DNA from 3 places in the Pseudomonas extremorientalis genome. Region 2 is predicted to be linked to each of the others. Evidence: riboswitches for the same ligand, from Rfam matches in the RefSeq annotation. Region 2 holds a riboswitch; each other region holds the start of a gene.
The links. A riboswitch is a leader RNA that binds a small molecule or an ion and turns the genes downstream of it on or off. The one in region 2 is predicted to bind cobalamin.

Region 1 (4,275 bases), 1.8 Mb from region 2:
ATCGCCGGCAAGGCGGATTGGGAAGAAGCGCTGTTTCACCTGTTCAATCGCTTGCGTGACAGCGGTCGGCGCCTGCTGATTGCCGCGTCGACTTCGCCACGCGAGTTGCCGATCAAGCTGGCCGACCTCAAGTCGCGCATGACCCTGGCGCTGATCTTCCAGATGCGCCCGCTGTCCGACGAAGACAAATTGCGTGCCCTGCAATTGCGGGCCTCCCGTCGCGGCCTGCACCTCACCGACGAAGTCGGGCACTTTATCCTTACTCGAGGCACCCGCAGCATGAGTGCGCTGTTCGATTTGCTCGAGCAGCTCGATCAGGCGTCCTTGCAGGCGCAAAGAAAATTGACGATCCCTTTTCTCAAGGAAACGTTGGGCTGGTAACTCATTGAATTTGCGTGGTTCGCCATTTTACGGGCGCCAGAAAACCTGCGTTTCTGCCGGCTGGGCTTCGCATTCGAACCGATAAATGGAATTACGGCTTAGATGTCATAGTCCAATCGCGAAGTCACATAGAGCACGATTGAATTTGCAAATCGATGTGATAGAAGGCATAGTCTCGACTTCTTTACATATCAGCCACGGTCGTGCCCATGCTAAATCGCTTCGCACCCCTCGTGCCCCTCGCACTCGTTACCCTGTTGTTTGGTTGCGCCTCCCACCCTCAGCAGGTGGCAGATCAGCAGAAACCACAGGTTCAAAATCAGGCAAAATTCGTTGCTGCACAATCTGCCTCTGTTTATGAGGAAGAAGTCGCAACGGAAAAGGAACTGGCCGACTTCGCCGGCAACAAGCCTTATCAGCTTCCAGTCCTGGCCGACAGCATCCTCGAACGCGGCATGTCCCTGATCGGTACCCGTTACCGTTTCGGTGGTACCTCTGAAGCCGGTTTCGACTGCAGCGGTTTCATCGGCTACCTGTTTCGTGAAGAGGCCGGCATGAATCTGCCGCGCTCCACCCGCGAAATGATCAACGTGAATGCACCGTTGGTCGCACGCAACAACCTCAAGCCTGGTGATCTGCTTTTCTTCAGTACGGCAGGCCGTGGTCGTGTGAGCCACGCCGGTATCTACCTGGGCGATAACCAGTTTATCCACTCCAGCAGCCGTCGCAGTGGCGGTGTCCGGGTCGATAACCTGGGTGACAGCTACTGGAGCAAAACCTTCATCGAAGCCAAGCGCGCACTCGCCATGGCCCCGACGACGGTTACCGCTAGCAAGTAAACTTAAAGTGATACTTGAAGTTTGACGTGTAAGCGCTAGAATCCCTGGACATTGTTGTAATCCGTTCGCGCGAGCTTTGCTTGCGCGTTCTGGTTTTCAGCGTTCGGCAGCGAAAGCCGCATCCAGACCAGGATTGTTCTGCACATGTCGACCTCGGCCCGCCTGATTCTCATTGTTTGCGCCGCGCTGCTCAGCGCCTGCGCAAGCCGCACACCGCCGCCCGCTCCCGTAGCGGTGAAGCCCAAGCCGGTGTTCAACTATTCCACCCAGAATTTCTCGCCCGCAGCTGAAGACGTACTCTTCCGCGCGCTGGGCCTGGTCGGCACGCCTTACCGTTGGGGCGGCAACACGCCGGACTCCGGGTTTGATTGCAGCGGCCTGATCGGGTTTGTCTTCCGCGATGCCGCCGGGATTTCCCTGCCGCGTACCACCCGCGAGTTGATCGTAATGCGCGCGCAGGACGTCAGCGAGCAGAACCTGCAGACCGGCGACCTGCTGTTCTTCGCCACCGGTGGCGGTTCCCAGGTCAGCCACGCCGGAATCTACGTGGGTGAAGGGCGCTTTGTGCATGCGCCACAAACCGGCGGTACGGTGAAGCTGGACACGTTGTCCAAGGCCTATTGGCAGAATGCCTATTTGAGCGCCAAGCGCGTGTTGCCGGGCAACCTGGCACGCAATCCTTAGCGCCAGACTCGAATCGAAATGTGGGAGGGGGCTTGCCCCCGATAGCGGTGTGTCAGCTAAAGATAACTGGGCTGATCCACCGCCATCGGGGGCAAGCCCCCTCCCACAGTTGTTTTGTGTCGACTTCAAGTTGCTTTAATTGACGCTCCACCCCCAACCTACTACCCTTCGCCGCTTGTTCCAGGTGCTCTGTGACCCACGGGTCGACAGAGTGAAACAGGGAAGCCGGTGAGTGAGCGCACTTCTACACAGTGCCGCCGCGATTCCGGCGCTGCCCCCGCAACGGTAAATGAGTCAAGACGCTGCCTTTTGCCACTGTATCGCCTGCGATATGGGAAGGCGCAGCGTTGGCCTGCCTTCAGCCAGCACGCCACTCATGAGCCCGGAGACCGGCCTGCAACATCCAACAGCATCACGGTGGGCGATGCTTGGCTGTCTGCTTTTCTTTTTTCCTGCCCGCCGTTTTTGTCCAGCCCCAACGGAGAGCTGCCATGACCGATTCCCCCGACCGCGACGAACGCCACCTGGCGCGCATGCTGCGCAAAAAAGCCGTGATCGACGAGCGCATCGCCAACTCCCCCAACGAATGCGGTCTGCTGCTGGTGCTGACCGGCAACGGCAAAGGTAAAAGCAGCTCCGCGTTCGGCATGTTGGCCCGTGCCATGGGCCACGGCATGCAGTGCGGTGTGGTGCAGTTCATCAAGGGGCGCAACAGCACTGGAGAAGAATTGTTCTTCCGTCGCTTCCCCGAGCAAGTGCGCTTCCATGTAATGGGCGAAGGCTTCACCTGGGAAACCCAGGACCGCCAGCGCGACATCGCCGCCGCCGAGGCCGCCTGGGCGGTCTCCCGCGAATTGCTGCAAGACCCCTCCATCGGCCTGGTGGTGCTGGACGAGCTGAACATCGCGCTCAAGCACGGCTACCTCGACCTGGACCAGGTCCTCAGCGACCTGCAAGCCCGTCCACCGATGCAACACGTGGTGGTCACCGGCCGCGGCGCCAAGCCCGAGTTGATCGAAATGGGCGACACCGTCACCGAAATGGGCATGCTCAAGCACGCGTTCCAGGCGGGTATCAAGGCACAGAAGGGCGTCGAACTTTGAATCAGCCCCGTCATTGCCCTGCCGTTTTGATCGCCGCTCCGGCGTCCGGCCAGGGCAAAACCACCGTCACCGCCGCGCTCGCCCGTTTGCACCGCAACCTGGGGCGCAAGGTGCGCGTGTTCAAATGCGGCCCGGACTTTCTCGACCCGATGATCCACGAACGCGCCAGCGGTGCGCCGGTGTATCAGTTGGATATGTGGATGGTGGGCGAGCAGGAAAGTCGTCGTTTGCTGTGGGAAGCGGCGGGGGAGGCAGACCTGATCCTGATCGAAGGCGTGATGGGCCTGTTCGACGGCACACCCTCCAGCGCCGACCTGGCGCGACACTTCGGCGTGCCGGTGCTGGGGGTGATCGACGGCACGGCCATGGCGCAGACCTTCGGCGCGTTGGCATTGGGCCTGGCGCGCTATCAGCCGGATCTGCCATTCGCCGGCGTATTGGCCAACCGTGTCGGCACCCTGCGTCATGCGCAACTGCTCGAAGGCAGCCTCACCGAGGGCCTGCGCTGGTATGGCGCATTGTCACGCGAGACCGGTATCGAACTGCCCAGTCGCCACCTCGGCCTGGTGCAAGCGAGCGAACTGAATGACCTCGATGTACGCCTGGACGCCGCCGCCCAAGCGTTGGGCAGCAGTTGCGAAGTCGCCTTGCCGCCGCCGGTGACGTTCGCTGCGCCCCAAGTGATCGAGGCTGAGCCGTTGCTCAAGGGCGTGCGCATTGCCGTGGCCCGCGATGAGGCCTTCGCCTTTACCTACGGCGCGAGTCTCGACCTGCTGCGCGCAATGGGCGCTGAGCTGAAGTTTTTTTCGCCGATTCACGATCGCCAATTGCCCGATGCCGACAGCCTCTACCTGCCCGGTGGTTACCCCGAATTGCACCACCAGGCGCTGTCGGAAAACATCCCGATGCTCGACGCCATTCGCGCTCACCACGCGGCCGGCAAACCCTTGCTTGCCGAATGCGGCGGCATGCTCTACCTGCTGGACTCGCTGACCGATGTCGACGGCATCCGCGCTGAACTGCTCGGCCTGTTGCAGGGCGACGCGGTGATGCAAAAGAAACTGGCGGCCCTGGCCCTGCAAAGCGTCGAATTGCCGGAAGGCACCCTGCGTGGCCATACCTATCACCATTCCCTGACCACCACTGAATGGCAACCGATTGCCCGTGGCCTGAGCCCCAATGGCGGGCGCGGTGCCGAGGCGGTGTATCGGCAGGGGCGGATGACGGCGTCCTACGTACACTTCTATTTCCCATCCAATCCCCAGGCG
Region 2 (4,275 bases):
CCAGGTGGTTGACCCCCAGATGAATCGCCATAGTGGTGCCATGTCGCGCCAGGCTGTCGAAGTCCTCACCGGCCGGCATGCTGGTTTTATCCGCGTAGCGGGTCAGGATTACACTCTGGGCAATGTCGGGCAGGGTCAGCTCGGTTTCCAGCAGGGCCGCGCAAGCGGCCACCGCCGTAACGCCAGGGATGATCTGGAACGGGATGCCCAGCTCGCGCAAATGGCGGATCTGCTCGCCGATCGCGCCATACAGGCTGGGGTCTCCGGAGTGCACGCGTGCCACATCCTGGCCCTTGGCATGGGCGGCCTTGATCAGGTCGATGATCTGTTCCAGGTGCAGTTCGGCGCTGTTGGTCACCGTTTCTGCCTGATGACCTTCCAGTACCGCCGCCGGCACCAGCGAGCCGGCATAGATGATCACCGGGCAACTGCGGATCAGCCGTTGGCCTTTGACGGTGATCAATTCCGGGTCGCCGGGGCCTGCGCCGATGAAGTAGACGGTCATGGGAAATCCTGATGAAAAACGGGCGAGCATGAAATCTGCTCATGATCGAAAGGGGCGATTATCGGGTTTTCAGTCGGCGCACGCCAATGCAAAGGTGGCCTGGACGGTTTTCCGGCGGGTGATCAGCAGGCGCGCAGGGGCGTTGGCGAGCTGTTCGGCCAGGGCCAGGGCGGCGCTTTCGGCGATGCCGTAACAGCCGGTGTGGGCAAAAGCCACGTCCGATTTATGGCTCAGCCGGTCGGCATAAATCGCCAGTCGTTCAGCGTTGAAACACTGCAACGGCAGGTTCAGCAGCGCGGCCAAGGCCAGCAGCCCGGGTTCTTCCTGTTTGCGATCAAGACTGGCCAGGGCAGTGATACGGTGGCGCTCGATACCGCCCTCGACGAGGGCGGCGTCAAACAAGGCCAGCAGGGTGTGGACATCACAGCCCTCCCGGCAGCCCAGGCCGACGACCAGTTTCACGCCGAGTATCGATCGTCACGGTTGCGGCGGAACAGCCAGGCGCTGATCAGGCCCAGGGCCAGCCAGAACGCCACGTTGGTCAGCTGCGAAGCAATCTTGAACTGCGCTTCCAGTGCTTCCGGGGCCAGCATCGAATGCACTTGCGGTTGTGGCGCGCCGATCACGTGCGGCACCACCAGGATTGCCGCGCCCAGCGCCTTGAGCAGCCAGTTGCGACCGAACACGATCAGCGCGATACCGGCTGCAGTAGACGCGGCAGTACCGATCCACCAGATCTGCCGTTCGGCCAGGTCAGCGGCGGCGGTGCCCGGCAGCTCGGGCGGCAGGCCCAGGGTAGGCGCCAATACAAAGGTCGCATAACCCGCCAGGCCCCAGAGCAGGCCTTGGGCGGTACGGGTCGGTGCCCGCAGGGTGTACAGGCCGGCCAGCATCAGGGCGAAGCCAACGGCGACCACCAGGTTACCACCCGTGGTGGACAGCACGCGTTGCCAACCGTCTTCAGGCTCCCAGGCTTCGGCGTCATGGGTATGTGCAGCTGCGCCGTCGGCGTGTGCGTGCAGCTCAGCCGCTGCCGGGGCCTTTTCAAAGGTCTCCGCCTGCAGAATCAGTGGGGCGACCCAGAAACTTTGCAGCAAAGTCAGCAACAGGGCAGCCAGAAGGCCGGTGAAACCTGCGGTTTGCGCAATACGCTTGATCATGTCGGCAAGCCTCAGTGGCACGGGAACGCGGCGCTGTGGCGGGTATCGTGGGCAGCGTTGTGTACCGCCTCGATATGCGAGAAGCCGGCGAAATACACCAGGCACGCGCCGAGGATCGACGCACCGATGGCGGCGGTCAGGCGTTGGCCCAAGGTAGAGGTGCTGCTGGTGGCGTGCGAAGTGCTGCTGATGATCGACATGGCGCGTCCCTTTCAGGTGTCAGGGTGAAACGAGCGCATGAAAGCCCCGCGAGCCAGGCACGCAGGGCTTTGAACAGCGCCCGCCCACCGCGGGTTTGTTATCTGATTTTTTCGGGCCGGTCTCCGGGCTTGCGAGGGGCTCAATGCCTGAAAACGTCGCCTTCCCATGCCGACTGGCACAGTGGATATGACGTTTCGCTCGCTTACCGTTGCGGGGGCAGCACCGGACTGTCATGCGTGTGTGCATGAGTCACCGGTTTCCCGTTTCACCCTTTGCAGGGCACCCGAAACAAGATGTGTAGGAGAGCATGGGGGTGGGAGGGGAGTCAATTGGGGATGTGCGTTCTGGGGGCATGTCCGTTACCGCAGCAATGGATATGTACTCAAGCCAACCCAACCCCATCATTGACCATCCCCCAAGCACTGCGTAGCCTTGCACCCTCGAGGTTCTTCGGCCCAGGCCGAAGCTAAGAAGGGAACGCGGTCCAAGCCGCGGCTGCCCCCGCAACTGTAAAGGGTTCAGCTGACTGCCACGCCACTGCCGACAAGGCGGGAAGGCGCAGCCAGCGCCGGTCGCAAGACCCGCAAGCCCCAAGCCAGGAGACCTGCCTCGCAACCGATTTTCTACTTCAACCGGGCGGGGTGATCCGGTGACGAAATCCGCTGCTGCGCGCCGTCGCAGCGCCAATCGTCCCATATGCCCGCCCCCAAGGGCATCCGATGAAAACACTGGCCAAACTCCCCGTTACCATCGTCACCGGCTTCCTCGGCTCGGGTAAGACCACCTTGCTGCGCCACATGCTCGACAACGCCCAGGGCCGTCGCATCGCGGTGATCGTCAACGAATTCGGCGAGCTGGGCATCGACGGTGAAATCCTCAAGCAGTGCTCCATCGGTTGCACCGAAGAAGAGGCCAACGGCCGCGTCTACGAATTGGCCAATGGCTGCCTGTGCTGCACCGTGCAGGAAGAATTCTTCCCGGTGATGCGCGAATTGGTCGCCCGTCGCGGCGATCTCGACCATATCCTCATTGAAACTTCCGGCCTGGCATTGCCCAAGCCATTGGTGCAAGCCTTCCAGTGGCCGGAAATCCGCAGTGCCTGCACCGTGGATGCGGTGATCACCGTGGTCGACAGCCCGGCCGTCGCCGCCGGCACTTTCGCTGCCTTCCCGGACCAGGTGGACGCACAGCGCAAACTCGACCCGAACCTGGACCACGAATCGCCGTTGCACGAGTTGTTCGCCGATCAACTGGCGAGCGCCGACCTGGTGATCCTCAACAAGGCCGACCTGATCAATGCCGAAGACCTGGCCCGCGTGCGCCTGGAAGTCGCCGAGGAGCTGCCGCCGGCGGTGAAGATCGTCGAAGCCAGCAGTGGTCGCTTGCCCCTGGACGTATTGATCGGCCTGGGCGCCGGTTCCGAAGAGCACATCGACGGCCGCCACAGCCACCACGATCATCACCACGAAGGTGAAGACGACCACGACCACGATGCGTTTGACTCGATTTCCATCGACTTGCCGCAAGCCGATGAAGCACTGCTGCTCGATGCCCTGACGCAACTGGTGGTGCAACACGGCATCCTGCGCGTCAAAGGTTTCGCCGCCATCCCGAACAAACCGATGCGCCTGCTGATCCAGGGTGTGGGCACGCGGTTCGACAAACACTTCGACCGTGCCTGGGGCGCTGAAGAAGCACGCACCACGCGCCTCGTGCTGATCGGCCAGGAACTGGACGCGGCGGGCCTCGAAGCGCAACTGCGCGCCGCCCTCAGCGTCTGACCCATGCACCTGCTCAGGACCCAGCCCGGTGGTTTCGTCTCGGACGACAATATTGCCGACCTTGGCCAAACCCCCGCTGACCTGGTGATCCTGTGCAGCGGCGATTCCAGCCTGGCGCTGCTGGCCGAAGCGGCCCGACAGTTGCCCGACGACTACCCGAGCCTGCGCCTGGCCAACCCGATGCAGGTGCAGAACCATGCGTCGGTCGACTTGTACGTCGATGAGGTGCTGCGCCACGCCAAGGTCATCCTGATTTCACTGCATGGCGGTATCGGTTACTGGCGCTACGGCATCGAGCGTCTGGTGGAATTGGCCGAGCGCGGTGTGCAGCTGATCCTGGTGCCGGGGGATGATCGCCCGGACCCGGAACTCAGCGGGCTGAGCACCGTCGGTGCCGAAGAGCGTGATCGGCTGTGGCACTTCCTGCGTCAGGGCGGCCTGGGCAATGCCCTGGATTTCTATCGCTGCCTGGCCAGCGCCTACCTGGGGCGCGCCTATGCCTGGGCCGAGCCCCAAACCCTGCCACGCACGGCGATCTATCACCCGCACCACGCCAGCGCCCGCCTGAACCATTGGCAGGCAGACTGGAACGCCGACTGGCCGGTGGCGGCGGTGTTGTTCTACCGCT
Region 3 (4,275 bases), 1.5 Mb from region 2:
AGGCGACCGGCAACATCGTAGGTAATGCGTGCAAAGCGCAAAAACCCTGAGTTCGGCCGCAACCGCGCATCACGCAACGCGTCGTACCAGATGCGCCCGGCACGTTCCCAGGCAAACCCGCCGATTTTCGTCGCCACCTGGTAAAACGCATGGTTGGGAATACCGGAATTGATATGCACCCCGCCATTGTCCTCGTAGGTCTGCACAAAATCATCCATGTGTCCGGGCTGAGGGTCCTTGCCCAGCAGCTTGTCGTCAAACGCGGTGCCGGGGGCTTTCATCGAGCGCAGCGCGGTGCCTTTGATCTTCTTGGTAAACAGCCCTTTGCCGATCAGCCAATCGGCGTCCTCGGCCTTTTGTTTCAACGAATATTGCTTGATCAACGAACCGAACACGTCCGACAACGACTCGTTCAACGCGCCGGACTGATTGAAATACATCAGCTTGGCCTCATCCTCGGTCACACCGTGGGCCAGCTCATGGCCAATCACGTCGAGGGCGACCGTGAAGCGGTTGAACAGCTCGCCGTCCCCATCCCCGAACACCATCTGGGTCGAGTTCCAGAACGCATTGTTGTAGTTCTGGCCAAAGTGCACGGTAGCGTCCAGGGCCATGCCGGCATCGTCGATGGAGTTGCGGTCGAAGACCTGATCGAAAAAGTCGAAGGTGGCACCCAGCCCATCATAGGCCTCGTCCACCGCCGCGTCGCCACTGACGGGCTGGCCTTCGCCACGGATGAGTTTGCCCGGCAGGCTGTCGCTGCCCTCGGCGCTGTAGATCGAGCGTCGCTTGTCGGCGCCCATGGCCAGCGCCAGGTGCGCCGGGCCCTTGGCGGGCACCGCGACCATGCGCAGCGAGCGGAAGGTGCTGTCCTTGGCGCGGGTACGCAGCGCGACATCCCGTTGCGCTTTGTCACCGTTACGCGCGATCTGGTCGAGCATATAGGGCGGGATCAGGCAGAAAATCGGGTTACGGTAATGGCGATCACACATGGGCTGGCTCCTTGTTGGCGTGTGCTGAACGTCCGGGTGACCGTTTGAGGATAGCCCCCAGGGGTTAGTGCGTATGATCAATTGTCATTAATCTATGTTGCAGTCGTGTTTATCCAAGGAGGACTGACCGATGCCCGCACGTAAAACCAAAATCGACCTCGCCTACCGCCCCCGGCTCGCCGACCTGCGCCCGTTGATCGCGCCGAGCCCCACGCTGCTGGAGGCCAGGGCAGCGACACCCCGCGTCACACCGGCCAAAGACTTGAAGGACCGAAGTGGCTACGCAGAAGACTTTCTCGGCAGCTTCGGGGTGCCCTGGCCCACACTGGAAGAAGCATTGGCGAGCGATGCCCAGAAGCGCCTGGACTACACGCACTTCTCCATAACGATGTCACGCGCCAAGCGCCTCGCGCTGTATGTGGGCGTCAACATCGACGGCGGCCAGCATGTGGACATCATCCGCAGCAACGACACCTGGGCCTACGATGGCCGCCTGCCGGTCGACGCCCAAGTCGGCGAAGCGCTCTACGCCGGCAATGGCCTGGACCGCGGCCACCTGGTGCGCCGCCAGGACCCCAATTGGGGCGACGTGGCGCAAACCGCCAACCTCGACACCTTCCACTTCACCAACTGCTCGCCGCAGATGAGCGGGTTCAACCAGAAGACCTGGCTGGAACTCGAAGACTACATCCTCGACAACACCCAACGCTGGAAAGCCCGGGCCACGGTGTTCAGCGGCCCGGTGTTCGCCGACGACGACCGCATTTACCGGGGCGTGCAGATCCCCAAGGCGTTCTGGAAGGTGGTCGCCTACCTGAGCGATGACGGCAAGCCTTCGGCCAGCGCCTACATGATCGATCAGAGCCGCGAACTGGGCCAATTGGACCTGGTGTTCGGCCAACTGCGCACCTACCAGCGCAGCGTGATCCAGATCGAGCGCCTGACCGGCATCCGCTTCGGCAACCTGGCCGACTACGACGGCTTCAGCAACGAAGAACGCGCCACCGGCACGCGCATCGAAGCGCTGATCCAGGGGCCCGAGGACATTCGTCTCTGACCGGGCACGCCGTGGGCTATGTCGCCCCGCCTTAATCAACTACCATACCGCGCCGGTTCCCAAACGGGACTAATAGGGAATCCGAGGCGCGGTACACCCGCGCCAACCGGAACTGCCCCCGCAACTGTAGATGCCGAGCCTGCTCCTCGATGCCACTGGACCTCGTCCGGGAAGGCTGGAGCCTGGCGACGACGCATCAGTCAGGAGACCTGCCGGCCCAAGCTCAATCACTAACCGGCGGGGTGTCCGGGAAGGACATTCTTGCCTGTCGCTCCCCCGGAGCCCGAGAGTGAATTTCCGAATGGCACGTACGCTTCACTCGGAGATCGCCCCATGCTGCCACGCGTTACCGCCCTGCTCACAGGCGTTGGCTTCTGTGCCCTGGCCCAAGCCGCGCCCACTCACTACCCGCTGACGGTGGAAAACTGCGGCAGCCAGATCACCTTTGCGCAAGCTCCCACCCGCAGCGTGACCATCGGCCAGGCCGCCACCGAGATGCTGTATGCCCTGGGCGTGGCCGATAAAGTGGTCGGCACCTCGCTGTGGTTCAACAGTGTGTTGCCGCAGTACAAGGCACAGAACGATAAAATCGAGCGCCTGGCCAACAACGAACCGAGCTTCGAAGCCGTGATCGCCAAGCGCCCGCAACTGGTGGCCGCCGAGCTGGAATGGGTGGTCGGCGCGCAAGGTGTGGTCGGCACCCGCGAGCAGTTCCATGAACTGAAGATCCCCACCTACCTGCTGCCCTCCGACTGCGAAGGCAAGGACAACCTGGTGGGCGCCGACGGCACGCGGCTGGAGCCGTTTCGCATCGAGACTATCTATAAAAGCATCCGCCAACTGGCGCAGATATTCGACGTGCAGGAGCGCGGCCAGCAGCTGAACGACGAACTCAAGGCGCGCCTGGCCAAATCCGTCGCCACCGTGCAGGGCAAAGGCCTCAAGCAGGCCAGCGCGCTGGTGTGGTTCTCCAGTGCCGAGATGGCCAGCGATCCATACGTGGCCGGCCACAAGGGCATCCCCGAATTCATGCTGCAAACCCTGGGCCTTTCCAACGTGGTGCAGTCCGATGAAGAGTGGCCCGCCGTGGGTTGGGAAACCATCGCCAAGGCCAACCCGACCTTCCTCGTCATCGCGCGCATGGACCGCCGCCGCTACCCGGCCGACGACCATGAAAAGAAACTCGCCTTCCTGCGCAGCGACCCGGTAACGCGCAACATGGACGCGGTGAAAAACAACCGCATCATCATCCTCGACGCCCTGGCGTTGCAGGCCAGCATCCGTATGTTCGACGGCCTTGAACAACTGGCCACGGCCATCGACGGCTACGACCTGCCAAAATGATGCGCGCCCTGCTCGCCCTGGCCCTGCTCCTGGTTGCCGTCCTCGCCGGCGTGGCCATTGGTGAAACCGCCATCTCGCCACAGGTGGTGCTCCAGGTACTCGCCAACAAACTGTGGGGCGCCGGCTACGTGCTCGACCCCATCGATGAAGGCGTGGTGTGGAACTACCGCCTCACCCGCGCCCTGGTCGCCGCCGCCTGCGGTGCCGGGCTGGCCACCTGCGGGGTGATTTTGCAATCGCTGTTGCGCAACCCGCTGGCCGATCCCTACTTGCTGGGCATCAGCGCCGGCGCTTCGACCGGTGCGGTGCTGGTGGCGTTGATGGGTGTGGGCGGCGGCTTGGTGTCGTTGTCGGCGGGCGCGTTTATCGGCGCGATGGCGGCGTTTGCCCTGGTGATCCTGTTGGCGCGGGCCAGCGGTTCGGTCAGTGGCACCGGCCAGATCATCCTCGCCGGTATTGCCGGCTCGCAATTGTTCAATGCGCTCACCGCGTTCCTGATCACCAAGTCGGCCAGCTCCGAACAGGCGCGCGGCATCCTGTTCTGGCTGCTCGGCAATCTAAGCGGCGTGCGTTGGCCCTCGGTGTGGCTGGCGGTGCCGGTGGCGGTCGCCGGCTTGGCCGTGTGCCTGTGGCACCGCCGGGCGCTGGATGCGTTTACCTTTGGCAGCGACTCGGCGGCGTCCCTCGGTATTCCGGTGCGCCGCGTGCAATTTGTGCTGGTGGGCTGCGCGGCGCTGGTGACGGCAGTGATGGTGTCGATTGTCGGCTCTATCGGTTTTGTCGGGCTGGTGATTCCCCATGCCGTGCGCCTGTTGCTTGGCACCGGGCATTCGCGGCTGTTGCCCGCCAGCGCCTTGGGTGGCGCGTTATTCCTGATTGCGG

Region 1: another riboswitch for cobalamin. It lies ahead of cobO (cob(I)yrinic acid a,c-diamide adenosyltransferase); the one in region 2 lies ahead of cobW (cobalamin biosynthesis protein CobW).
Region 3: another riboswitch for cobalamin. It lies ahead of LUU92_RS19365 (ABC transporter substrate-binding protein); the one in region 2 lies ahead of cobW (cobalamin biosynthesis protein CobW).

What each region holds. Positions count from the first base shown of each region.
Region 1 is NZ_CP089519.1:4,651,127-4,655,401, reverse strand. It holds gene hda (DnaA regulatory inactivator Hda) at 1-381, shown strand, start outside; gene LUU92_RS20880 (C40 family peptidase) at 591-1,220, shown strand; gene LUU92_RS20875 (C40 family peptidase) at 1,365-1,904, shown strand; cobalamin riboswitch at 2,070-2,316, shown strand; gene cobO (cob(I)yrinic acid a,c-diamide adenosyltransferase) at 2,396-3,007, shown strand; gene LUU92_RS20865 (cobyrinic acid a,c-diamide synthase CobB) at 3,004-4,275, shown strand, end outside.
Region 2 is NZ_CP089519.1:2,849,468-2,853,742, forward strand. It holds gene cobM (precorrin-4 C(11)-methyltransferase) at 1-505, opposite strand, end outside; gene LUU92_RS12715 (cobalamin biosynthesis protein) at 575-967, opposite strand; gene LUU92_RS12720 (CbtA family protein) at 964-1,665, opposite strand; gene LUU92_RS12725 (CbtB domain-containing protein) at 1,677-1,865, opposite strand; cobalamin riboswitch at 1,963-2,168, opposite strand; cobalamin riboswitch at 2,293-2,492, shown strand; gene cobW (cobalamin biosynthesis protein CobW) at 2,586-3,647, shown strand; gene cobN (cobaltochelatase subunit CobN) at 3,651-4,275, shown strand, end outside.
Region 3 is NZ_CP089519.1:4,310,281-4,314,555, forward strand. It holds gene LUU92_RS19355 (M4 family metallopeptidase) at 1-992, opposite strand, end outside; gene LUU92_RS19360 (DNA/RNA non-specific endonuclease) at 1,123-2,049, shown strand; cobalamin riboswitch at 2,086-2,280, shown strand; gene LUU92_RS19365 (ABC transporter substrate-binding protein) at 2,383-3,393, shown strand; gene LUU92_RS19370 (FecCD family ABC transporter permease) at 3,390-4,275, shown strand, end outside.